One region of the Bacillus capparidis genome, then DNA from elsewhere that is predicted to be linked to it. Evidence: riboswitches for the same ligand, from Rfam matches in the RefSeq annotation. Region 1 holds a riboswitch; each other region holds the start of a gene.

The links. A riboswitch is a leader RNA that binds a small molecule or an ion and turns the genes downstream of it on or off. The one in region 1 is predicted to bind S-adenosylmethionine.
Region 2: it holds a riboswitch for S-adenosylmethionine, as region 1 does, so the genes downstream of both, JOC74_RS15515 (methionine ABC transporter ATP-binding protein) here and JOC74_RS12280 (methionine ABC transporter ATP-binding protein) in region 1, are expected to answer to the same signal.
Region 3: it holds a riboswitch for S-adenosylmethionine, as region 1 does, so the genes downstream of both, JOC74_RS00855 (methionine biosynthesis PLP-dependent protein) here and JOC74_RS12280 (methionine ABC transporter ATP-binding protein) in region 1, are expected to answer to the same signal.

What each region holds. Positions count from the first base shown of each region.
Region 1 is NZ_JAFDST010000002.1:1,028,957-1,036,787, reverse strand. Features, by position in the region: gene JOC74_RS12300 (GAF domain-containing protein) at 3-224, shown strand; gene JOC74_RS12295 (aminotransferase class I/II-fold pyridoxal phosphate-dependent enzyme) at 261-1,436, shown strand; gene JOC74_RS12290 (SDR family NAD(P)-dependent oxidoreductase) at 1,469-2,239, shown strand; gene JOC74_RS12285 (iron-containing alcohol dehydrogenase family protein) at 2,288-3,385, shown strand; SAM riboswitch class I at 3,547-3,653, shown strand; gene JOC74_RS12280 (methionine ABC transporter ATP-binding protein) at 3,723-4,775, shown strand; gene JOC74_RS12275 (methionine ABC transporter permease) at 4,768-5,448, shown strand; gene JOC74_RS12270 (MetQ/NlpA family ABC transporter substrate-binding protein) at 5,461-6,300, shown strand; gene JOC74_RS24455 (S-ribosylhomocysteine lyase) at 6,332-6,448, shown strand.
Region 2 is NZ_JAFDST010000003.1:392,098-399,928, forward strand. Features, by position in the region: gene JOC74_RS15500 (M20 family metallopeptidase) at 1-1,108, opposite strand, end outside; gene JOC74_RS15505 (MetQ/NlpA family ABC transporter substrate-binding protein) at 1,122-1,982, opposite strand; gene JOC74_RS15510 (methionine ABC transporter permease) at 2,048-2,710, opposite strand; gene JOC74_RS15515 (methionine ABC transporter ATP-binding protein) at 2,710-3,726, opposite strand; SAM riboswitch class I at 3,819-3,921, opposite strand; gene JOC74_RS15520 (ABC transporter permease) at 4,949-5,740, shown strand; gene JOC74_RS15525 (taurine ABC transporter substrate-binding protein) at 5,762-6,796, shown strand; gene JOC74_RS15530 (ABC transporter ATP-binding protein) at 6,818-7,645, shown strand; gene JOC74_RS15535 (TauD/TfdA dioxygenase family protein) at 7,652-7,831, shown strand, end outside.
Region 3 is NZ_JAFDST010000001.1:156,861-164,691, forward strand. Features, by position in the region: gene JOC74_RS00800 (hypothetical protein) at 1-273, opposite strand, end outside; gene JOC74_RS00805 (spore coat protein) at 313-699, opposite strand; gene JOC74_RS00810 (DUF1360 domain-containing protein) at 874-1,230, shown strand; gene JOC74_RS24230 (spore coat protein) at 1,657-1,746, opposite strand; gene JOC74_RS23285 (spore coat protein) at 1,884-2,102, opposite strand; gene JOC74_RS23780 (hypothetical protein) at 2,563-2,688, shown strand; gene yjzK (protein YjzK) at 2,787-3,005, shown strand; gene JOC74_RS00825 (YjcZ family sporulation protein) at 3,073-3,189, shown strand; gene spoVIF (sporulation-specific transcription regulator SpoVIF) at 3,346-3,597, shown strand; gene JOC74_RS00835 (hypothetical protein) at 3,751-3,993, shown strand; gene JOC74_RS00840 (GNAT family N-acetyltransferase) at 4,028-4,453, opposite strand; gene JOC74_RS00845 (YjcG family protein) at 4,457-4,972, opposite strand; gene JOC74_RS00850 (esterase family protein) at 5,017-5,751, opposite strand; SAM riboswitch class I at 5,940-6,064, shown strand; gene JOC74_RS00855 (methionine biosynthesis PLP-dependent protein) at 6,127-7,248, shown strand; gene metC (cystathionine beta-lyase) at 7,241-7,831, shown strand, end outside.

The sequences.
Region 1 (7,831 bases):
TTATGAAAAATACGGAGATTGTTGCTGATGTTCATCAGTTTCCCAGACATATTGCCTGTGACCCGTGCTCAAATTCAGAGTTTGTCGTGCCTGTGTTTTGGCCGGACAGCGATAGATTCTTTGGTGTTTTAGATTTAGACAGCCCTCTTTTTGACCATTTTGATGCGATTGATGCAATGTACCTTGAACAACTTGTGCAGCTGGTTTTTGGACATAAGAATTAGATTATCTTGTGTGGAAGTAAAGTAGGAGGAGAGGCATTGGTTTATTTTCAGTCTTCTGAACGTGTTAGAAAGCTTCCAGTTAATTTTTTCGATCAGCTGGACAATAGATTAGCTGAATCAGAGCATTCAGGGAAGCCCTTTATCAATCTTTCCAAAGGGAATCCGGATCTCCCAACTCCGGGGCATATTGTTGAATCCTTAAAAAGAGCGGTCGATAAGCCGGAAAATCAGGCTTATCCTCCTTTTCTCGGGAAAGAAAATGTTCGGTTAGCGATCACCGATTTCTATAAAAAAGAGTATGGGGTGACATTGGATCCGTTAAAAGAGGTCGCCATTTTTCATGGTGCTCACATTGGTATTACCGGAATTCCGCAGGTACTGCTTAATCCCGGAGACTATATGCTCATTACTGATCCGTGCTATCCCATCTATTATTCCTCGGCCATTCTATCACAGGCACAGACTTACGCTATGCCTTTAGAGGAGTCGAATCAGTTTCTTCCGGATTATAGCCGGATTCCAAAGGATATTTTAAAAAAAGCACGAGTGCTGCTGCTGAATTATCCTAATAATCCGACCGGTACGCTTGCGACAAAGGCGTTTTGCGAAGAGACGATTGATTTTGCCAGAAAGTATCATATTCCGGTGATTAATGATTTTGCCTATGCTTCACTTGGATTTGATCACAACAAACCATTGAGTCTCCTGCAAACGGAGCATGCGAAGACCGTAGGTGTTGAAGTTTATACGATGTCTAAAACTTATGATATGGCAGGATGGCGGTTTGGATTTGCTGTGGGCAATGCATCGATTATTCAGGCATTGAACCATTTTCAAATGCATGCCTACAGCACAGTATTTGGTGCGGTTCAGGATGCGGCAGCTTGTGCGCTGAAGTCGTCCCAGAAATGTGCAGCTGATATTGTAAGCACCTATCAGCGTAGGCGTAATGTATTGATCGACGGCCTGCGGCGTATCGGCTGGAATGTTGCATCGCCGCCGGGGACATTTTTTGCCTGGCTGAGGGTGCCTGAAGGTTATGATAGCCAGTCTTTTTCTGACTTGTTATTCGATCATGCGCATATCGTCGTGGCTCCGGGGATTGGGTTTGGAGAAAATGGCAATCAGTTTGTAAGAATCAGCTTGGTGAACAGTGAAGATATATTGGCAGAGGCTGTTGACCGGATTGAGGCGCTTCACTTATTTAAATAATGTTTTCTAAGTTGGGAGATTGAGAGTGAAAAATGATTACGATTGAATTAAAAGATAAAAATGTACTAATTATAGGGGGGAGTTCCGGCATTGGCAAGGGAATCGCCGATCTGTTTCTTGGAGCCGGCGCAGGAGTAGCCGTGGCCGATATCGCTTTTGACCAGAAAGTGGATCAGAAATCAGAACGTTTGGTTCATCTTAGACTGGATGTCACCAATCAATCGGATGTGGCTCAGGCGGTGAAAACGGCGACTGATTTGCTAGGCTCGATTCATATTCTTGTTAATAGCGCGGGGATATCGACGATGGATTATGCCGTAGATATTAAAGAAGAAGACTGGGACAGAGTCATGGATGTCAACTCCAAAGGAACTTTCCTAGTCACACAGGCGGTTGCCCGTCAGATGATCGAACGGGGTATTGAAGGCAGGATCATCAACATAGCCTCGCAAGCCGGAAAAAACGGTTACCGCTGTATGGGAAATTATTGTTCATCGAAACATGCAGTACTGGGATTTACGAAAGTCATGGCCATCGAATTGGCTCCTAAACAAATTTTGGTCAATGCGATCTGTCCTGGCATTGTGGAGACGAGTATGAAGCATCGAGAGCGGATTGACGGTGCCAAATTAAGAAACATGACGCCGGAACAGATATATGAGGAAGACTGTTCGCAAGTTCCGCTTGGCAGGACAGCTCTCCCGTCCGATGTAGCTAATGTCGCTCTCTTTTTGGCTAGCCCCCTGTCTTCCTATATGACAGGTCAGGCGATTAATGTGACAGGCGGTATGACGATGAATTAACAGCAGAGTTGACGGCAATTTATTCTATCGGTAAAGGAGTTCAGCACGATGTCTTTTCATTTGGTATCCAGAGTCGGGCCTCAGCAGTATATCTCTGAAGAAGGCGCCTATAATTATCTGCCGGAATTTCTCAAGGTGCTGTCGGCCGCTCGGGTTCTTATTCTTCATGGTGTAAAATCTTGGCACAAAACGGCTCCTTATCTGCCCGATCTAAATGGAGCGGGTTTCGATGTACACGAGATGACCTTCGGAGGCGAATGTTCGTATCAGGAGATTGACCGTGTCATTCAGAAAATCCGGGAATCAGATATTGATCTTGTTATCGGGCTTGGTGGTGGAAAAGTGATCGATACTGCGAAAGCCGCGGCTTTTAAATCTGGCGGGCGTCCGCTGGTGATACTGCCGACAATGGCGAGCAATTGTGCGGCATGGTCGGCACTCAGCGTTATTTACAAAGATAATGGTGTATCCATTGGACATGAGATTTATCCAAAACAGTCCAGTCTTGTGCTCATAGAGCCTCGGGTAATATTGGATTCTCCCATTGATTATTTTATTGCCGGTATTGCTGATACACTGGCGAAGTGGTATGAGTCCGACAGTTTGCTCACCCATGTTCATCAGAATCATCTTTCCATTCTGTATGCAAGAGAGTCCGCTAAACTTTGTCGGGACATTCCGTTGAAGTATGCAATACAGGCTGTGGAGGATATGAAACGAGGCGTTTTATCCGAGCCCTGGCAGCTCGTGATGGAAACGAATATAATTGCTGGCGGCCTTGTCGGCGGGTTCGGCGACGAATACGGACGGGCAACTGCAGCGCATTCGATCCATGATGCACTGACCGTTTTCCCTGAGACAAAACATATCCTGCATGGCGTCAAGGTGGCCTATGGGATCATGGTTCAATTAGCACTTGAAGAAAAGTGGGAGGAAGTCCGTCGTCTTCAGCCGTTTTACCAGTGCCTAAAGCTGCCTATGAATCTGCGGGATTTACACCTTGATGCGCGTCCTGAAGAAGATATTCGCAAGCTAGCCGCTTATTCTGTGAGTCCGGACAAAACGATTCATTTGCTTCCTTTTGAAGTGACTGAGACCTCCGTCTTTGAAGCAATTCAACGTCTGGAAAAATCCATCTATATATAAATATGGATATTTTTTTACATTCATAAGAAACATCAATAGTGAACTCGTTTCAGCAAGCTAAAACATCGGGGAATCAGATGGGGACCTCACTTGATTGGAAAGTCCCACTTCGCTTAGAGGTGGGAGCCTTAACCTTTTATAAAAGATAAAATGAATCCTTTTACTTATCCAGAGCGGCGGAGGGACTGGCCCAATGAAACTCGGGAAACCAGCAGAATCACTATGTTGCTCATTCCAGGAACACATGGTTGTGTTCAAAAGATGGGGAGAACCACAAACAAGACTTCTTATCTTTGAGACTTTTTGATAGAAAATAATTGAAAGGGGGCCTGTACTAATGTCAGCGTCAGAGATTATTCGTATGGAGCATGTGGTTAAAGTTTTCACGGATGGTAAGAAAGAACATCCCGTATTAAAAGGCGTTAATCTCTCAATTGAAAAGGGGGATATATTTGGCATCATTGGCTATAGCGGTGCTGGAAAATCGACGCTGGTCAGATGTTTTAATGGGATTGAAAAACCAACGGAAGGCAATGTTTTCTGTGAAGGCCGCAATATCGTTGGTTTAAAAGCAAAAGAACTAAGGGCAGTCCGAAGAAAGATTGGTATGATTTTTCAGCAATTCAATCTCATGCCTTCCCGAACGGTTTTTGATAATATTGCTCTTCCTTTGAAACATAGCGGCTTAACTAAGAAAGAGATTAATGAGCGAATTACGGAATTGCTGCAGCTGGTTGCGCTGCCGGACAAAAGAAATGCCTATCCTTCTCAGTTGTCCGGCGGTCAGAAGCAGCGCGTGGCGATCGCTAGGGCACTGGTTAACCGGCCGAAGATCCTTTTGTGTGATGAGGCAACAAGTGCCTTGGATCCCAAGACAACGAAGTCGATCCTTTATTTATTGAAGAAATTAAATAAGGAATTGGGATTAACGATTGTGGTGATTACCCACGAAATGTCCGTTGTCAGAGAAATATGCCAAAAGGTCGCGGTGCTCGATAAAGGGGAGATCCTTGAGGAAGGTGATGTTTACTCAGTTTTTTCAAATCCGCAGCAGGAGCTGACGCAGTCATTCATTGAAACGACGTCAACGTTAGGCAGTGTGGAAAACTTAATTAAAACAAAATCTCCTGTGGTGCAGCTGCAGCCGGGACAATTGCTGCTTAAAATGAGCTATACCTCAAACAGTGTTTCCGAGCCGCTCATTTCTTATATATCAAGGGCGTATAACGTTGATGCAAATATTGTCTTTGGGGATATTCAAATCTTAAGCGATAATCCACTTGGGGGATTAATTGTTATTTTAAGCGGTCAGAAGCCGGATATTGATCATGCGCTGCAGTATCTGAAAAAAAGGCATTTTGCGATTGAGGTGCTAAAAAACCATGGGTAACTTGATACAATTCTTGCTTCCTAATGTTTCTCAAGTGATGGATGAATTTTATCTTTCAATTATTCAAACGCTGAAAATGGTATTTGAGTCAGGACTTATCTCTTTTCTGCTTAGCCTAGTGATAGGGATCATTCTGGTATCCACAAAAAAAGATGGGATTTTAGAGAATACCTTTATTTTTAATATTTTTGATAAGTTGATCAACCTGTTCCGTTCGATTCCATTCATTATTCTCATTGCAGCATTAATCCCGATTACCCGATTGATTTCCGGGACAGCTGTCGGTGTACAGGGCACCATATTCCCGCTTATTGTTGGCATTACGCCCTTTTTCTCCAGACAGATCGAGTCCGCTTTAAGTGAAGTGGATGAAGGACTGGTTGAATCAGGGATTGCCATGGGGTTATCGCCTTTTCAAATTATTGTTTCCGTCTATTTAAAAGAAGGTATCTCTTCCATCGCGCGAGTAACAACGATAACTGTCATCAGTCTGATCGGACTCACGGCGATTGTCGGCGTTGTCGGAGGCGGAGGGATCGGCGATTTCGCGATTCGTTACGGCTATCAGCAAAATCAATTAGATGCTACCTATCTATCGATTATTGTTCTCTTAATTTTTGTCAGTATCGTTCAAATAATAGGCACATTGATTACCAAAAAAACCACGCATTAGGAGGAATTCATCATGAATAAAATCACAAAAATCAGCAGTTTAGTTCTCATATTTAGTTTTATACTGGTTCTTGCTGCCTGCGGTTCGTCTTCAAACGGCAGCTCGGACAAAGTAAAGGAAGTAAAAGTTGGGGTTGTCGGCAACAGTGATGATCCGATCTGGAAACAGGTCAATAAAAATTTAGCAAAAGATAACATCAAAGTAAGCCTTGTGAAATTTACAGATGGAATCATTGCCAATCAATCTCTAGATAATAAAGAGCTGGATTTAACGGCTTTCCAGCACAATGCATTCTTGAATCAGGAAGAAAAGCAAAAAGGGTATAAATTTACCGTCATCGGCCAATCCTATATTGTTCCTTTAAACGTCTATTCGCATCATCTTAAGAGTATCAAACAGGTTAAAGAAGGGGATAAAATTGCTATCCCGAACAACGTCACGAATGCTGGAAGAGCACTCAAAGTTTTGGAAAGTGCGGGCTTGATCAAACTTGATCCAAGCAAAGGGTACTCACCAGCTGTGAAAGATATTACAGAAAATAAACTGCACTTGAATATTGTCGAAGTTGACCCTGCTAAGATCCCTAGTCTGCTTCCAGACTTTGCTGCAGGGATCACAAATAGCAACTTTATCATCGATAATAAAATGGATCCGATAAAAGATTCGATTTATCATATTCAACCGGATCTCAATGACCCGAATAACAAACCGTGGATCAATGTCATTGTTTCAAGTACTGCAGACAAGAACAACAGCACGTATAAGAAAGTGGTCAAAGCTTATCAGACACAATCGGTCGCAAACACCATTAAAAAGACATATAACGGTGTATATGTCCCTGCATTTAAGTAATGAAAAAAGCGCATGTGAGGAGATCTGAATTATGGCAAAAGTTGAAAGTTTTACCCTTGATCATACGAAAGTCAAGGCCCCTTATGTTCGGTTAATTACCCAAAAGGCGACATCATTCAATTTACGATCTGCGTTTTGTACAGCCTAATGAAAAGTCCCTAGCCTCTTTATAGCGCGTATGAAATAACGAATAATTAGTGAATGACTAAAATACTAAATTTCGCTTATATCTCGCGAGAAATGTTACTCTCCATATTTCTTCTTATGATACATGTTGACAATGCTTGCAATATCGGCGATGTGTGGATTTAAAATAAAGTCACGATATTTATAAAAAGTTGCGACGTTTTCAATAATGTCGTACCGTTTATTAAAAAGTTTAACCGTTTTTAAATGGTAATTTTAAAGAAAATATTCTCGTAGCAATATTTTTGAAAACTTTTGATCAAACTTTTTTATAAAAAATGTATACTAATTCACAAGAAAAGAATCCATTTTGATCAATCTTTTTTCAAAATGGATTCTTTTCTTGTGCCGTAAAATATGGGTTTGTCTAAGGTTTTAGCTACATGAACCACAAGAATAGACCCTCCCATATTAAAGCCAAAGCTCCAAGTTTCGACTGGCTGATATTTTACAAAAATTAATTGTACATAAATCAAAGATTAATCATTGATGGTCCTTTCTGTACTTGCCATATCTATGTTTAACCATTTCAATGTTACTTCTTATGATACATGGAGATAGAAAGCATAAAATTAGCCCTTCCAGTTGGAAGGGCTAATCTTGTGAATCAACACAATGCCTTTCATCATCAAAGTAAACCCTTTCATTGCTAAAGTAAATGGGAGCAAACTCTTTCACCGATGTATGTAAGAGCAAAGGTGCACATATTAGAATGAAATTAAGGGCAAAAACACATGGATATGCTTCAATTGGCGAACTTGGGCTCAATTTTTACAACATTATAACAATTGAGAAGGGGGATTTTTTTGAATTAAATCAATTATTGAGCTTCAAAGACAGAATATTTGTTGATTAAGTTGGGGAGAGAATGTTTATCGTTTGGATGGTGGTATTAAAGTACAAGAAAATAACTCAATTTTGATGTACGACATTTTATTGATTAGGAGGAATGAGCATGAAAAAGTTTAAAATGATTATCGTTACACTGGGCATTGTGTTGTTAAACAATTGGCCGTAATCACACCAAGCAATCATGATGAAACGTTTCCGAGTATTAGGAGCTCCTTTTGACTTTCGAAGGGAGGATGGTTCCCCAAGGGGGATTATAATCAATCTTTACAGATCGATGTCCCGAAAAGCCGTTGCATACGCTTGGATATATTTTATCCAAGCGTTTTTCATTAAAATTGTTCTATGTCGTTTATCACATTTCTCAATACTCCAATAGATTCCACAGCGTTTTCGTCATATTCTAAACTATGATTAACATTCGGAATTAACTTCGGAGTGATATTTGAGTTTTCTACTATTTTCAAGTATCTTTCTTCGGTGTAACAAGGGTCTT
Region 2 (7,831 bases), on a different contig from region 1:
GAGCTTTGGCACCTTTGATTAGTGCTTGATTACCAAGTTCAGACTTTGCGGCTTCTCTGAAATCGTTTGTGTGTGCAATTAAGTCATCAGGGCCAATTCTTATATAGGGGTGCGCAGTAGGCACTTCATAGCTAATATTACCGGCATCTGTTGAGCCTTTACCAGTAGACTTTTCTAAATTGACCGTTTCTCCTACTGACTCTAATTCTTTATGTAAAATTTCGTCTAATACTGGATTTAGTATTAGATCTTTTACTTCATTTTGGAATCTTTCTATTTTTACAGTCGTACCAGTTGCAAGTGCAGCTCCTTCTGCAACGGAGCGGACTTTAGCAGAAACTTCTTCTGTTTTTTTCCAAGATTCTGCTCGGATATAGAAACGAGCCGCTGCGTATTCAGGAATAATATTTGGCGCATCGCCGCCATGTGTAATAATTCCATGAATACGAATATCATCAGGGAGCTGTTGGCGAAGTGCATTAATGCCATTAAATAGCTGGATAACGGCATCTAAGGCATTAATTCCCTTCTCGGGGGAACCAGCTGCATGAGCAGCCTTTCCATAAAAATGAAAATCAAGTGGATCAACTGCAAGGGATCCGCTAGTTAAAGAGGTTTTTCCGGATGGATGTATCATTAATGCGACATCAACGTCTTTTAAATAGCCATGTTTAACAAAGCTGCCTTTTGCACTTCCGTTAGGACCGCCTTCTTCAGCTGGTGTTCCTAACACAACAACACGTCCGCCTGTTTCTGCAAGTGTTTGAGAAAGGGCAATTCCAGCAGCAACGCTAGTTGTCCCAATGATGTTGTGGCCGCATGCATGCCCTAACCCTGGCAAAGCATCATATTCTGCAAGAAAAGCGATGGTTGGACCTGAAATTCCACTGTCTTTTACAGCATAAAAGGATGTTTCGTGTCCTGCTACTGCAGTATCTACTGTAAAACCAGCATTTGTAAGAATGTTTACATGTGTTTTACTTGCAAAAAACTCTTGGTTCCCAATTTCAGGTTTTGCGTGAATAGCTTGGCTTGTTTGTATATATAGCTCTTTATTTTCATTGATAGAATTTGTAATCAATTCTATGCCAGTCAATGTTTCGCTCATGATAATCCCCCTCTTATAGGTCTTTAAATTGTTTTATTAAATCCTCTTTTGAAGTGTCTACAACAATAGATCCACCATTTGTATCTGCCTCAACGGCTTTTATCACATCTGCTTCATGATATAACTCAACAATTCGTTGATAGGTTTTATTATTTTCATCTTCTGCACGTGCAGCAAATACGTTGACATAAGGAAGAGCATTTTTATCACTAGCGTCTTCTAGAAAAATCGGATCTTTTACAGGGTCTAATCCGGCTTGTCCTGCAACACCATTGTTAATGACGGATGCAGCAACATCTGGAAGAACACGTGGTGTTTGTTGTGCCACAACGGGAAAGATATCTAGATTTTTTGGATTTTCAACTATTTTTGATGGATCGCCGAAAAGTCCAAAATCATCCGCTAATTTGATTAACCCAGCTGATTCAAGGAGCTTTAATGCACGAGCTTGGTTAGAAGGATCATCAGGAATAGCAATTCTTTGTCCATTTTTGATATCATTAATATCTTTTATTTTCTCGGAGTAGATCCCCATAGGTGCAATGACAGTTGCGCCGATAGGCACTAAATCAGCATTGTTTTCTTTTGTGAATTGGCTCAGAAAAGCGATGTGCTGGAAAGAGTTAATATCAATTTCTTTATTAGCTAATGCTTGATTAGGAAGGGTGTAGTCAGAAAACTCAATAAGCTCAATTTCTATTCCTTCTTTTTTAGCTTTTTCTTTTAAAGTGGGCCACACTTCTCCATCTGTACCAGTAACCCCGATTTTTACTTTAATAGTTTTATTGGAGCCGCCTGATGCTGAGTCATTGCCGCAAGCAGCAAGCACCCATACTGCCAATAATAATAAAAATAATAGTGTTATTTTTTTCATTTTAACAATCTCCTTTATTCTGTTTGGTTTTTATCCCGCATTAACGGTCAGATTGAAGTTTCACTTTATCTGCGCATTATTTTTCGAGACAATGTATTCCCGATCCATTGCGCTAGCTGGACAAGCAAAATTAATATGACAACGGTAACCAGCATGACGCTGCCATCAAAACGTTGGTAGCCATAAGTCATGGCAACATGACCTAATCCACCGCCTCCGACTGTTCCGGCCATGGCAGAAAAATCTATTAAACCGATGGTTACAAAAGTTAATCCAAGGATAAGAGGCCCTAAAGCTTCAGGAATTAATACAGTAAAGATAATTTGAAGAGGGTTTGCTCCCATTGCCTTTGCTGCTTCAATTACGCCAGGATCAATGCTGATTAAATTATTCTCCACAATTCTTGCTATACCAAAAGATGCTGCGATGGTCATTGGGAAAATGGCTGCCCAAGTTCCGATAGTTGTCCCAATAATGGAGCGAGTTAGAGGGCTAATAGCAACAAGAAAAATAATAAAAGGAATAGGCCTAATGATATTAATTAAAATGTTCAATGCCTGAAATAAAATTTTATTTTCTAATATATTTCCTTTTCTAGTGATAAAAAGCAATAAACCAATGATGATGCCAAGAATGGAACCAAATATTAAAGTCGCAATTACCATTAGAATCGTTTCTCCTGTTGATTCCACTATCCTTGGCCAAAATGTTGTCCAGTCCACTCTCATTAAATGATCACCTCCTCTATTTCAACGGTTTCTTTTAACTCGGAAATTACATTGTCGATAGCTGCTTGATGCCCTTCAAATGATACCAATAAGTTTCCGTAAAATTTTTCTTGAAGCTCTTTGATAGATCCATAAATAATATTTATGTCTATATCATGTTTTCTTGTAATCTGGGATAGAACGGGATTGTTTGTTAATTCGCCGCTGAAAACAATCCGATATAAATTTTTCCCTCCATTTTCCTTCCATTGAGATAGTAATACTTCAGAAGGACGATCCTGCTGAACAGATTGAATAAACCGTTTAGTTGTCAAATGCTGTGGTTTTGTGAAGGTATCAAAAAGTGATCCTGTTTCAACAACTGTGCCATTTTCCATCACAGCAACCCTATCACAGATGGATTGAATTACATGCATCTCATGTGTAATGAGCAAAATAGTGATCCCTAAACTCTTATTGACCCTTTTTAAAAGGCGGAGAATTTCTCCTGTTGTATCTGGGTCTAAAGCAGATGTAGCTTCATCACAAATTAGGATATCTGGAGAGGTGGCAAGGGCGCGCGCTATTCCTACCCTCTGTTTCTGCCCGCCAGATAACTGCTCCGGATAATCATTTGCTTTATCAGTTAAGCCTACAAACTGCAGCAGCTCTGTAACTCTAGCCTTTATTTCCTTTTTGGGGAACCCAGCAAGTTTAAGAGGATAAGCTATATTTCCAGCTACTGTCCGAGAGGAAAATAAATTAAAGTTTTGAAAAATCATGCCAATTCGTCTGCGGAGACTTCGAATCTCTTTTTGGGAAAGGCTAGATATGTCCTCTCCCTGAACCGTAATAGAACCGTTAGTGGGATTCTCCAACATATTAACAAGTCTCAATAGTGTGCTTTTTCCAGCGCCACTAAAACCTATAATTCCAAAAATTTCACCTTGAGAAATAGAGAGAGTAACGTCTTTTACTGCGTGAATTTCCCTTTTTCCTAATGTGAAAGTTTTTGCTACTTGCTTAAATTCAATCAATGCACACACTCCTTAAAAAAATTAGAACAAAAAGCCCCACTATTTTCTTATTCAGAAGAAAATAGTGGGGCTCTCGGAAATAAGCTACCTCATTCTCATCTTCCAATGCAGAAGCATTTGCAGGAATTGGCACGGTGTCATAAACCCGTTGCCGAGACTTCATTGGGCCTGTCCCTCAGTCTCTCTGGATAAGAAAAAATTAATATTAAGTTATTGGTTAGATTTGTTTACAAATATATTGTTATAATTAAAAAATGTCAAGGGTTTCTTTTCTATAAAATTTTAATGGGATTTTACTTTTGAAAGAATATCAGTTTATGTTTAAATTATATTGAAAAAATATAAAGTGTATTATTTATAAATAAAATACGATATAATAATTATATCAATTTAATTATAAAGAGAGTAATGAATGATCAAAACCTATTAAATAGGGCGGAATTATATTGTAATAAAACCTTCTTTGTTTTGTTCATCAAAATAAAATTTATGAATTGTTGGGGTAGAGATTGGCATAGGGATGATGGAAGAACTTGTTAGTGAGAGTCAATCAGAGGATATTGAAAAATTATCTATAACTGTAAAAATAAACATTGAAAAAACTGCACTGATCAATTTTTTCTCAATGTGTATCAACAAGGTTCGCTAATTCATACTTGACAGGTAAGGAAACTATGGATATTATAATGGCAGAATTTATCGATATCTTTCCGCTTAGCAAGTGCAGTCCGGACTGCAAAGCCAAATTGAACCTCTTAATTTAGTTTGTATTTATGACTGTAGTGGTAGAAAAGTGGCAATTGTGGATGAAGTCAAGATTTCTTATATTTTTAGTCTGCTAGTATGGTTCAGTGTTAATCACCGTTAACGATGAATAGATTACACAAATTGACAAGACAGAGAAAAATCATTTCTTGCTAAATAAGAATAAATATTGATTTATAAGAAAAGTTTTCTTTAATTTCTTCCAAATCCAAATAAATGGTCGACTGGATAACCAGAGACTCTTATCTTACGTAAAGACGTAAATTGATAAGAGTCTTTTTTATTTTCTCTTAGAAGGAGTGTTTTTCTTGCTTAACAATACGAAGGTTAGTGAATCAATACTATGACCTGCTTCTAAAGGCGGATATTTTAGTTATTGGTGGGGCTCCCTCCGGAAATGGGGTCTGGTATATCCCTCCAGCGAACCCTAAATTTTATTTATAAAGGAAGATGTCAAATGGAGAACAGTCATACGTATGGAAAGCACAATTTGATAGTGAAAGGCATTTCCTTAGCCAGTGTAATCATTTTATTCATTGTGTGGACAATCATTACAAATTTGAAGTGGGTAGATCCATTTTTTATTCCTACACCACAGGCTGTATGGGCTTCATTTATTGAACTTTTCACACAAGGGTATAAAGGAGCTTCGCTGCTTTCTCATATTTCTAATAGTATGTATCGTCTCTTTTCCGCGCTGTTTCTTGCATTCTTAATAGCTGTCCCACTAGGGCTATTATGCGGATATTCAAAATATATACGTGCTGTTTTTGATCCGATTATTGAATTTTATCGTCCTCTGCCGCCACTTGCATATTATGCAATTCTAGTATTATGGCTTGGTATCGACGATAAGTCAAAAATTGCTTTATTGTTTTTAAGCGCTTTTGCACCATTATTTATCACCATAGTATCAAGTGTCCAAAAATTACCTAGTGATCGTATCAATGCGGCGCTTTCTCTTGGGGGAACAAAAAGCAAAGTATTATGGCATATCATCTTGCCCTCTTGTCTGCCTGATATTATTACAGGATTACGGACAGCCATTGGTATAACGTATGCAACACTTGTTGCGGCTGAAATGGTTGCGGCAACAAGTGGAATTGGCTGGATGGTTCTTGATGCGAGTAAATACTTACGAAGTGACATTGTTTTTGCGGGCATCATCCTAATGGGGGCGATTGCGATTATCTTAGACAGTTTGATTCGTCTTTATCAGCGTAGTCGTTTTTCATGGGTAGGAAAATAAATAGAAAAGAAGGAATATAAAATGAACCTATTAAAAAGAAATGTTTTGTTAATCATCCTGTTAGCTTTTACAGTTAGTGCGGCTTGTTCAAATCAAGTTTCATCTAATTCAGCGTCAGAAAATAAATCAACATCTTCATCCGAAAATGTACCAGAAAAAATTGTTATTGGATATCAAGCATCACCAAGCGGAGAGTTGCTTGCAAAGGCGCTCGGACTGCTTGAAAAAAAATATCCCGACACCAAGGTTGAATGGGTGAAGTTTGATGCTGGACGTGATGTTAATAATGCGATCGCAAGCGGAAGCATTAACTTTGGAACTGTTGGAACACCGCCAACCTCTATTGGTATTGCGAATAAACTCCCGTACAGTGTGTATAACTTGCACGACATAATTGGAGAGAGTGAAGCTCTTGTCGTAAAGGATGATACCGGAATTCAGTCATTACATGATTTGAAGGGGAAGAAAATTGCAACAACTTTCAGTTCTACTTCTCATTATAGTTTGCTTGGTGCATTGAAAGAAGAAGGACTTGATCCTGTAAAAGAAAACATTACGATTTTAGACATGACCCCGCCTGATATTTATGCCGCATGGCAGCGTGGAGAAATCGATGGAGCCTATTTATGGCAGCCAATGCTGGAAAAATTAAATCAAGACAAAGGAAAGGTCATTGTGAACTCAAAAGAGCTTGCAGAAAAAGGAGTGTTAACTGCAGAACTAGGTTACGTGCATAATGATTTTGCTAAGAAATATCCGGAAGTTGTCAAGGACTACGTAAGCGTATTGGATGAGGCGGTTAAATATTATCGTGATAAGCCGAAAGAATCTGCTGATTTGCTTTCGAAAGAACTTGGATTGTCGCCAGAGGAAAGTTTAAAAACAATGAAACAACTTATCTGGCTTGACGCATCTCAGCAAAAAGAATACTTCTCAGGACCCTTAGCTGAAACGTTAAAAGAAACAGCCGATTTTCTTGTAGAACAAAAATCCATTTCAAGTGCACCCGATTTAGAAGTATATCAAAAATCACTATTGAAAGAAATTCATGAATAAAGTGAAACGGATGGTGAAGATATGAGCGGAGTCACAGCAACAACTTCTCCACATGAAAATGAAGTCAATCATCTGAAAAGAAAAGTAATTGAATTAAAAGAAATCTCTCTACAGTTTTCATCAAATCGAGCAGTACAACCTGTATTGGGAAATATCAATTTAGATTTGCACCAAGATGAGTTTGTCTGCATTCTCGGACCATCGGGATGCGGAAAATCAACATTATTAAATATTCTAGCAGGCTTTCAGAAACCAACAACCGGTCAAAGGTTTATAAATGGAGAAAAATATTCAAAACCGAATGCTGACATTGGGGTTGTTTTTCAACACCCAAATTTATTTCCATGGTTAACGATTCAAAACAATGTAGGCTTTGGTTTAAAAATGAAAGGTATGTCAAAAAAGGATAAAGAACGAATTATTGCTCATTACTTACAACTTGTCCAACTTGAATCATCTGCAGATCTACTTCCCCACCAGCTTTCAGGAGGGATGAAACAGCGAGCTGCCATTGCTAGAACATTAGCTGCAGAACCTAAAGCTATTTTAATGGATGAGCCATTTAGTGCACTTGATACATTAACGAAAGAAACAATGCAAAATCATCTATTGACCATTTGGAAAAAAACAAAGAAAAGTATATTTTTTATTACGCATGATGTCGAAGAGGCGCTTCTTCTTGGAACGAGAATTTTGGTTATGTATCCTGCACCTGGAAGGATAGCGATTGATATTGCGAATCCATTAATAAAGCAAAATCAATCGAATTCAGAGTTGAAAAATACGAAAGAATTTCTGGATTTGCGTACGTATTTAGTTTCCGTCATTAAAAAAGCTAAGGAGGAGTGAGTAAAGATGTCAAAAGAGTTAACGAATTATCCTAGACCACTTCATTTTGAAGGACGTACAGATAAGGAAGGACCACGCATAATACGGCGCGGAACAAATGCTGAGAATGGGTATAACTATACTAATTTTCGCGTCAAACCTTTAACCCCTATTATCGGTGCGGAAATTGAAGGAGTGGATTTAACA
Region 3 (7,831 bases), on a different contig from region 1:
TCTGCGAATAATTTCTCTTAATGTTGTGTTTTTAGGAGCTTCCTGTACTTCCTCGGCTTCAGTTTTTTCTTGTTTCTGCTGCTTCTGCTTTTCAATAAATTCGTTGACTTGGGATTGCAGATCCTCTACGATTTGGCGGATTTGCTGCTTCTCGGCTGAAGACAGCTTACGCTTATCATCTTCTGCAACATTGTTTTTCTTAAAAACATTTGAAACAAACAGCTGCATTAGAGAATCAGAAACATTTGGTGCATCTTTTGGATCATTAGACATGTTATCACCTCTTTAATGTGGGATTAAAAGAGAAAGGGATCAAAGAATATCTACTGTTGCGAGTATTGATAACAAAATCTTAAGCATAAATTGGAGGGTTACAGCAATGTCAACCGAGCTGACTGTAACTGTTACATGAGATGAATTTTCAATATATATGACCTTCATTTTTCTGTTTAGCCACTTCATATTTGATGAAATCTGATTTCTAACGGAATCTGCTTTGTCACTGTCGGCAATGGTAAGCTGGATAACTAGTGCGATGATCGCTTGAACGGCAGCTTGAAGGGACAGCGCAATTTTGTTATTTGTTGAGTTTATCGTGATTGCTTCTGAACCGACGATATATATCGTTTCTTCTGCATCGCTCGTAAGTTCGGCAATTAATTGGCTATAGAGAACTTCTGCATTTTCTACAATTGACATATCTTCACTCCCTTCTCTCTATATCATTAGTAAATGCAGGTCACAAGCATAGTGGAATAAGAAAAACATCCAATCACCCGCCCAAATTAATCGGACAAGTTTCGGCTCATGATTCTTAGGCAATGCGCATACATTGGAAAGGAGAGAGATATTAAAAGGAAGTGCGATCATTTGATGATGGAAAGCTGGCTGGAACTGATGATTTATTCTTTTGCAGTTTTTCGACTGACAAGGCTGATCGTATCTGACACGATCACTTCATCCTTTAGGAGCATTTTTCATGAAGAAGTAGAAGAAGTTGATGAAGAAGGTCATAAGGAAACCTATTTGCTTATAAAGGGTAATGGTGTGAAGGCATGGTTTGGTGAGTTAATTAGCTGTTATTGGTGTACTGGCATATGGAGTGCGGGAATCCTGCTTTTTGTAAATTACTTGTTACCCGGACTTGGGGAATGGCTGATGGCGATTCTTGCCCTTGCAGGGATTGCAGCTCTATTAGAAACGATTATTAGAAAATTATTGGAAGATTGAGACAGATGTCCAGAAACAAATGTAGTTCGATTCATATAATATGCTATAAAAAAGGGAAGGAAATATTATGAATGAAAAGCAAATGCCTTCCCGCATTTTCTAAAGAAGTATTTTCATAAATATTAATCTATAAAAACACCGTTAATGAAAAGCGGCTTTAGTCTGCTGCAAAACAAAAATCATGTTTAATATCCATTTTTTATAAATTCTCCGAAAGCTTTTTTAGCTACATAAAAAATGTATTTGGAGAACAGTTAATAAATTGATTTAATCGTTATACCGGCAGCGTAACTCTACATGAAAAAATTACATTCTGACAAAATGCAGCTCAAATTAGCAGTCGTACGAAGAAATTTGCCTATTAGACAGAACAATGGTTGATTTCGCAAGAAAAAAATCCGCCAATTTTAGTTTTTTCAGTAAACCTTATTTAATATCTATAGAAGCGACTAGAGCCACCAAGATTTGGACAAGATGTTGGATGGAAAGTGCCACGTCTGTATCTGTAGTTGTCACGCTAACGTCGCGAGATTTTTCGATGACGAGTTTTTGTCGATTTGCTTGTTTAATAGACGAGGCCTGAAAAAGTTCGGTTGAAATTTGCTCTGCTCTTTTACTGTCAGCAATTGTAAGGTTAATAACGAGGGCAATCGCTATTTGTAAAGCTGCTTGCAGAAAATCAGCTTCTTGTGTTTAGTTGTTTGAACGTCAATGTCCAAAGAATCTTTAATAACAATTACTTCTGAAGAAAGTTGAGCGATTTTACTTAGTTGATCTGCCTCTGTATTAACATCATCTCTTTTGTCACTAAAATTATTTGGATGACGGTCAGAGCAATCAAATGCAACCCGGTTGTATGGTGTTGAATTCATATCTATTATTCCTCCTTCCGTTTACATTTATTAAATGTAACATGAATGATTTTGTATAACGAATTCACCTATTTTTAAATATTTGACTGTATTTCTGCCTAAAAATCCTCTTAGCACTGCATCTTCACAGCCTAATTTCCTTAAGTCTAAGGTTTCAGATCCTTAAACTCCGCCTCAGTTACAGCTCATGTTTCTTAAAGAAGGCGCATACATTGGAATGGAGTTCTAAGTATAGGAATTACGGTCAATTGAGGGTGGAAATATGAATATTTTTGGATGTTTATTCTTTTTTCACGAAGAAGCTCTTATAAAAAGCAGATGCAATACTTTCACTTGCAGGTATTGTTGATCTATTAGAAACAATTACTAGAAAATTGCTGAATGTTAAGTCAGATGTCCAGAAACTTATGAATTATGATTCATATAATATGTTATCTGAAAAGAAAGGAAGGAAAACACAATGAACCAAATGCATAAGCCTTCCCCTCGTATACAAAAGCAGGTCTCTCAAAACTATCAATCTACGTTGAAAAAACCGATAAAAAAAAGCGGCTGCGGCTGCAAAAAGAAAAAATATTCGAACTAAAGAAGCCGGCTGATGTCGGTTTTTTTCTCTTTATTTTAAAGCCTCTTCCCAAATTCTTGCGGGCTGCATATTAATGCAGTGGAAGGGAGGAGCATCCGTTGAACAGCTTTGAAAAAATGATTGAATCGATTTACCGGCAGCATAATTATGACATTAGCAAGCATGAGAAAATAATAATTAAAAATGAACGAGCATTTGATAAGTTCCAGATATCAGCTGATAATTTTGATCGGGAAATGGATAAATTTGACAGTCAGACCGAACAATGGTTGATTGCGCAAGGAAAAAAATCTGACTCATTTGGGATTTTCATGTGAACCTATGCATTTATCCAAACAAAATACATTCATCTTCATACAGTATGAGAAAGGGAGGTGAATGCACATGGGCTACGGATACGGCGGATATGGCTACGGAGGTGGCTATGGCGGTTCGGGGTTTGTTCTAGTGGTTGTTTTGTTCATTCTTTTGATTATCGTAGGCGCTTCTTTTTATAGTTAATCAATCGAAAGGACGAATGAAAGGTGCGGTCGATTAAAACCGTACCTTTTTTTGTTTGATTCAGCGGATTAGAAAATAGGGGAGTTTATGAACCAAGCACAAAATTGTTTTTTCTTCATACAATATCCTATCACTCCCATAAAAGGAGGCAGTTAAATGGACAATCAATTTTTCAAAAATGTTGAAAAGAAAACGGGCGTCAATATGAAAGATGTATTGGAGCTTGCCAATTCATTGCAGCATGCGAATTTTAAAGATGAAAAGACGGTAAGAGGCGTAATCCAACGGGTAGCCCAAATGGCTAATCGAAAAGTTCCAAAAGAAATGGAAGATAAAATCGTCCAATCGATTACTAGCGGAAAAGAAAAGCTTGATTTTGGAACGATCAGCAAAATGATGAAAAAATAAAGATATTACAATTCTACTGCAGAGTGAAACAGATATGTTTCACTCTGCTTTTTTTTAAAAGGTAACACTGTTCATTATATGGAATAGATAATTGTGAGTTTAAAATGAAAATGAAAGGGGAAAGGACATCACAATGGGAAGGAGGCGTATGAAATGATTTATGCTCCGCACGTTCAGCTTGACCAATACATACAATACGCGAGCAGGATGAACCGAAAAAGCAATTATGCCCAAGTCTCAAAAGTGAAGAGCATCCAAGGGGAACTCGTTTACCGTGAGCTGGAAAAAAACACCCCAAAAAGCTATCAGCCAAATTGGGGTGGAAATCGTAAACGCCGTCAGAACAATTTTTATTCTGAGAATGGAAAAGGCAGGTACTTTCAAGAATATGTTTAAACCTTAAAAAACAACCTTTTCACACAATGGTTTTTTACAGTTTTTCCTTTATCATTTTAACGTGCGGGATTCCTGCAGCCAAAAACTCTCCAGATACAGTTTTATAGCCTTGAGCTTCGTAGAAGACAGCTGCTTGGACTTGAGAATATAACAGAAAAGAAGATGCCCCAAGCTTAGCCGCCGCTTCTTCGAGAGCATTCACAATCTGTTTTCCGCAACCTTTGGATCGGTAGGATTTTAATACACAAATGCGTTCGAGCTTTCCCATACCTTCGAATAATCGAGTTCTCCCGGCAGCAACCGGCTTCTCTCCATCATACAATACAACGTGGACAGAGGTCTCATCAAGTTCATCCATCTCGATTTCCGGAGATACTTTCTGTTCGTTAATAAATACTTCATTTCTTATAGATAAAGCATCTTTCCGTTGTTGATCAGTTTCTGCAATTGTTGCTATCAATATTTATTCTCCTTCTCCTAAAATGAATGTGTCATACACAGTCCAAGACCCGTTTTCGAGCTGATAAAGCAAATGAAAACGATCGATTGTCTCTTCATGGGCAGCGTCTGTCATTTTTAACGAGCTAAGCACATCGGAATGTTCATCTTCAGATATCTTTTGGGCTACTGTCACATGCGGAACAAAAGGATTTTCCGGTTCTGCGTCCAAGCTATCATTATGAATAGCCTCATAAAGATGGTTCAACTCTTTTGTCGGTTCAATCTTCATGTAAATCACATTATTTACAGGGGCAAATGAGCTGTATTTTGTTATGTTTATAGTCACTGGGTTTAACTTTTTTGCCGTTGCTTTCAGCTTTGGAACAAGAGCGTGAATGACTTCAGTGCTTGCTTCAAAAGCCGGTTTCAATGTTATATGAGGAGGAATGAGTGCATAATTTGGATCGTAACGTTTACGGTAAGAATTTGCGATATCCTGGAGTTTTTTTGAAGGAAATAAAACAATTCCGTATTTCATAGTGAACCTCCTTAGTGTTTCATATTATATAGTATACCAAAAAATTAAGGAGACATTGAGAGCATCTTCTTTAAAGCATGCGTGATCAATGGCTGCCAATACGTCCATTTATGATCACCGTCAAAGCTTTCAAAATAATAAATGCCATTTTTATTCTCGAGCAGCTGTTTTAATTCTTGATTTGGTTTGACAAAATCAAGAACCTGTTTGTCTGAGGTGTGTACTTCAGTCTCTTTTGTGCCGATTTGATGATAGATGCTTAAGAGATGAAGGGACTCGGTATCTTTTATCGCTTGTAAAACATGTTGATCGACATAAGGCGATTGCATGATGATATTGCCGAAAATATTTGGATAGTCAAGAGCGGTCATCAAGGAAACGGTCGCGCCCAGTGAGTCGCCGATTAACGTTCGGCCGGTACCAACCTGATAAGTCGAAAATTTTTCGTCAATGAATGGGATGAGCTCTTTTGCCAAAAATCGTTTATACGCATTAAATTTTGTTCCTTCTGGATGATAGGTGTTTCTCCGTTCACTGACACTGTTGTATGGTATACCGACAATTATGCATCTTTCCATACTTCCGTCATTCATAAGAGCTTCTGCCTGACGGGCAATTCGTCCTAATCGAAAATAATCATTACCGTCTTGGGCAATAATGACATGGTACGTGTACAACGGTGAAAAGGTTTTGGGCAAATACGTCAATACATCCATATGTTCGGCTAATTCGTTCGAATAAAGCTTTTCCTCGTTTATAACACCTTTTTTGCTAGTCACAACTATTCCCCCGCAATTGCAAAAAATTAAAGCGTTTCCATCTATTGTCACAAAAAGTATAATTTTTATGATTACCTATAGTTTAGCAAAGAACAAGCATGGAAGAAAAGATAAAAACTTTTATATAAGCTCTTGAAAAATAGGATGGAGTACGTTAAAGTAAAGAAAAATTAGAATATACGAATACGTTCTTATCATGAGAGGTGGAGGGACTGGCCCGAAGAAACCTCAGCAACCGGTTATGCATGCTGTTCAATCAGCTTGCACCAAGGTGCTAAATCCAGCAAGCGTTCTTTTGCTTGAAAGATAAGAGGAAGAGTTAAACCCTTCTTCTTATGAAGAAGGGTTTTTAATTTTTAAAGGGATGGTGTCCAAATGACTCGACATGTAGAAACGAAACTTGCACAAATTGGAAACAAAAGTGAAGAAACGACAGGAGCTGTTAATCCGCCGATTTATTTTTCCTCGGCATACCGCCATTTAGGAATCGGCGAATCAACGGGTTTTGATTATATTCGCACGAAAAATCCGACAAGACAGCTTGTAGAAGATGCAATCGCAAGCCTTGAAGGAGGAACTAGAGGCTTTGCATTCAGCTCTGGTATGGCAGCCATTCATACGATTATGGCGTTATTTAAAAGCGGAGACGAAATCATTGTTTCCTCTGATTTATATGGGGGAACCTACCGTTTGTTTGAAAATGAATGGAAAAAATACGGACTTACTTTTATCTATGATGATTTAGATAATGAGGACTGTACGGAGTCAAACATCAATGAAAATACAAAAGCGATATTTCTTGAAACTCCGACGAATCCTTTGATGCAGGAAGTTAGTATCGAGAAGGTTGCAAACATTGCGAAAAAGCATAATTTACTGTTGATTGTAGACAACACCTTCTATACCCCGGTGCTTCAGCGTCCCATTGATGAAGGTGCGGATATTGTGATTCACAGCGCGACAAAGTATTTAGGCGGGCATAATGACCTTTTGGCCGGCCTTGTGGTAGCAAAAGGAGAAGAATTGTCGGAAGAGCTATTTCAGCATCAAAACGCAATTGGAGCTGTTTTAGCACCTTTTGATTCTTGGCTGTTAATGAGAGGAATGAAAACTCTTGCCTTGCGTATGAGACAACATGAAGAAAATGCTAAGGAGCTTGCGGCATTTCTTATCGAGCAGGAAGGAATCACCGACGTCTTATACCCAGGACGCGGGGGAATGCTTTCTTTTCGAATCCTGAAAGAAGAAATGGTTAATCCATTTTTAAAAAACCTGCAAACGATCTGCTTTGCTGAAAGTCTTGGCGGAGTTGAAAGTTTCATCACTTATCCTGCGACGCAAACCCATATGGATATACCAGAAGAGATTCGCATCGCAAATGGAGTCTGTAATCGGCTTTTACGCTTCTCTGTCGGGATCGAAAATGTAGAGGACTTAAAGGATGATCTAAGAATTGCACTTGAGAAAGTAAAAGAGGAGGCTGTAACGTATGAGTAATAACTGGAGTTTTGATACAAGGCTTCTTCATAATGAGCATAAAACTGATGGGTCAACTGGTGCTGTCAGTGTACCTGTACAGCACGCTTCTACCTTCCATCAAGCTTCTTTTGACGAGTTTGGAGAATTTGATTACAGCAGATCAGGAAACCCGACAAGACAGGCGCTGGAAGAAACGATAGCCGCTCTAGAAGGAGGAGTAAGAGGATTTGCTTTTGCATCAGGAATGGCTGCGATCTCTACCGCCTTTTTGCTGTTGTCAAAAGGAGACCATGTACTAGTGACAAGAGAAGTTTACGGGGGCACCTTCCGAATGGTGACCGAGGTGTTAAACCGGTTTGGCATTGAGCATTCATTTGTTGATATGACTGATCTCAATGAGGTTGCGTTACATATTCAGCCAAATACGAAAGTCATCTATATGGAAACACCGTCAAACCCGACCTTAGGTATTACAGACATTCGAGGAGTTGTAAAACTGGCGCGCGCAAATGGCTGTTTAACGTTTCTCGATAATACTTTTATGACGCCTGCACTTCAACGTCCGCTCGACCTTGGTGTAGATATTGTGCTGCATAGTGCA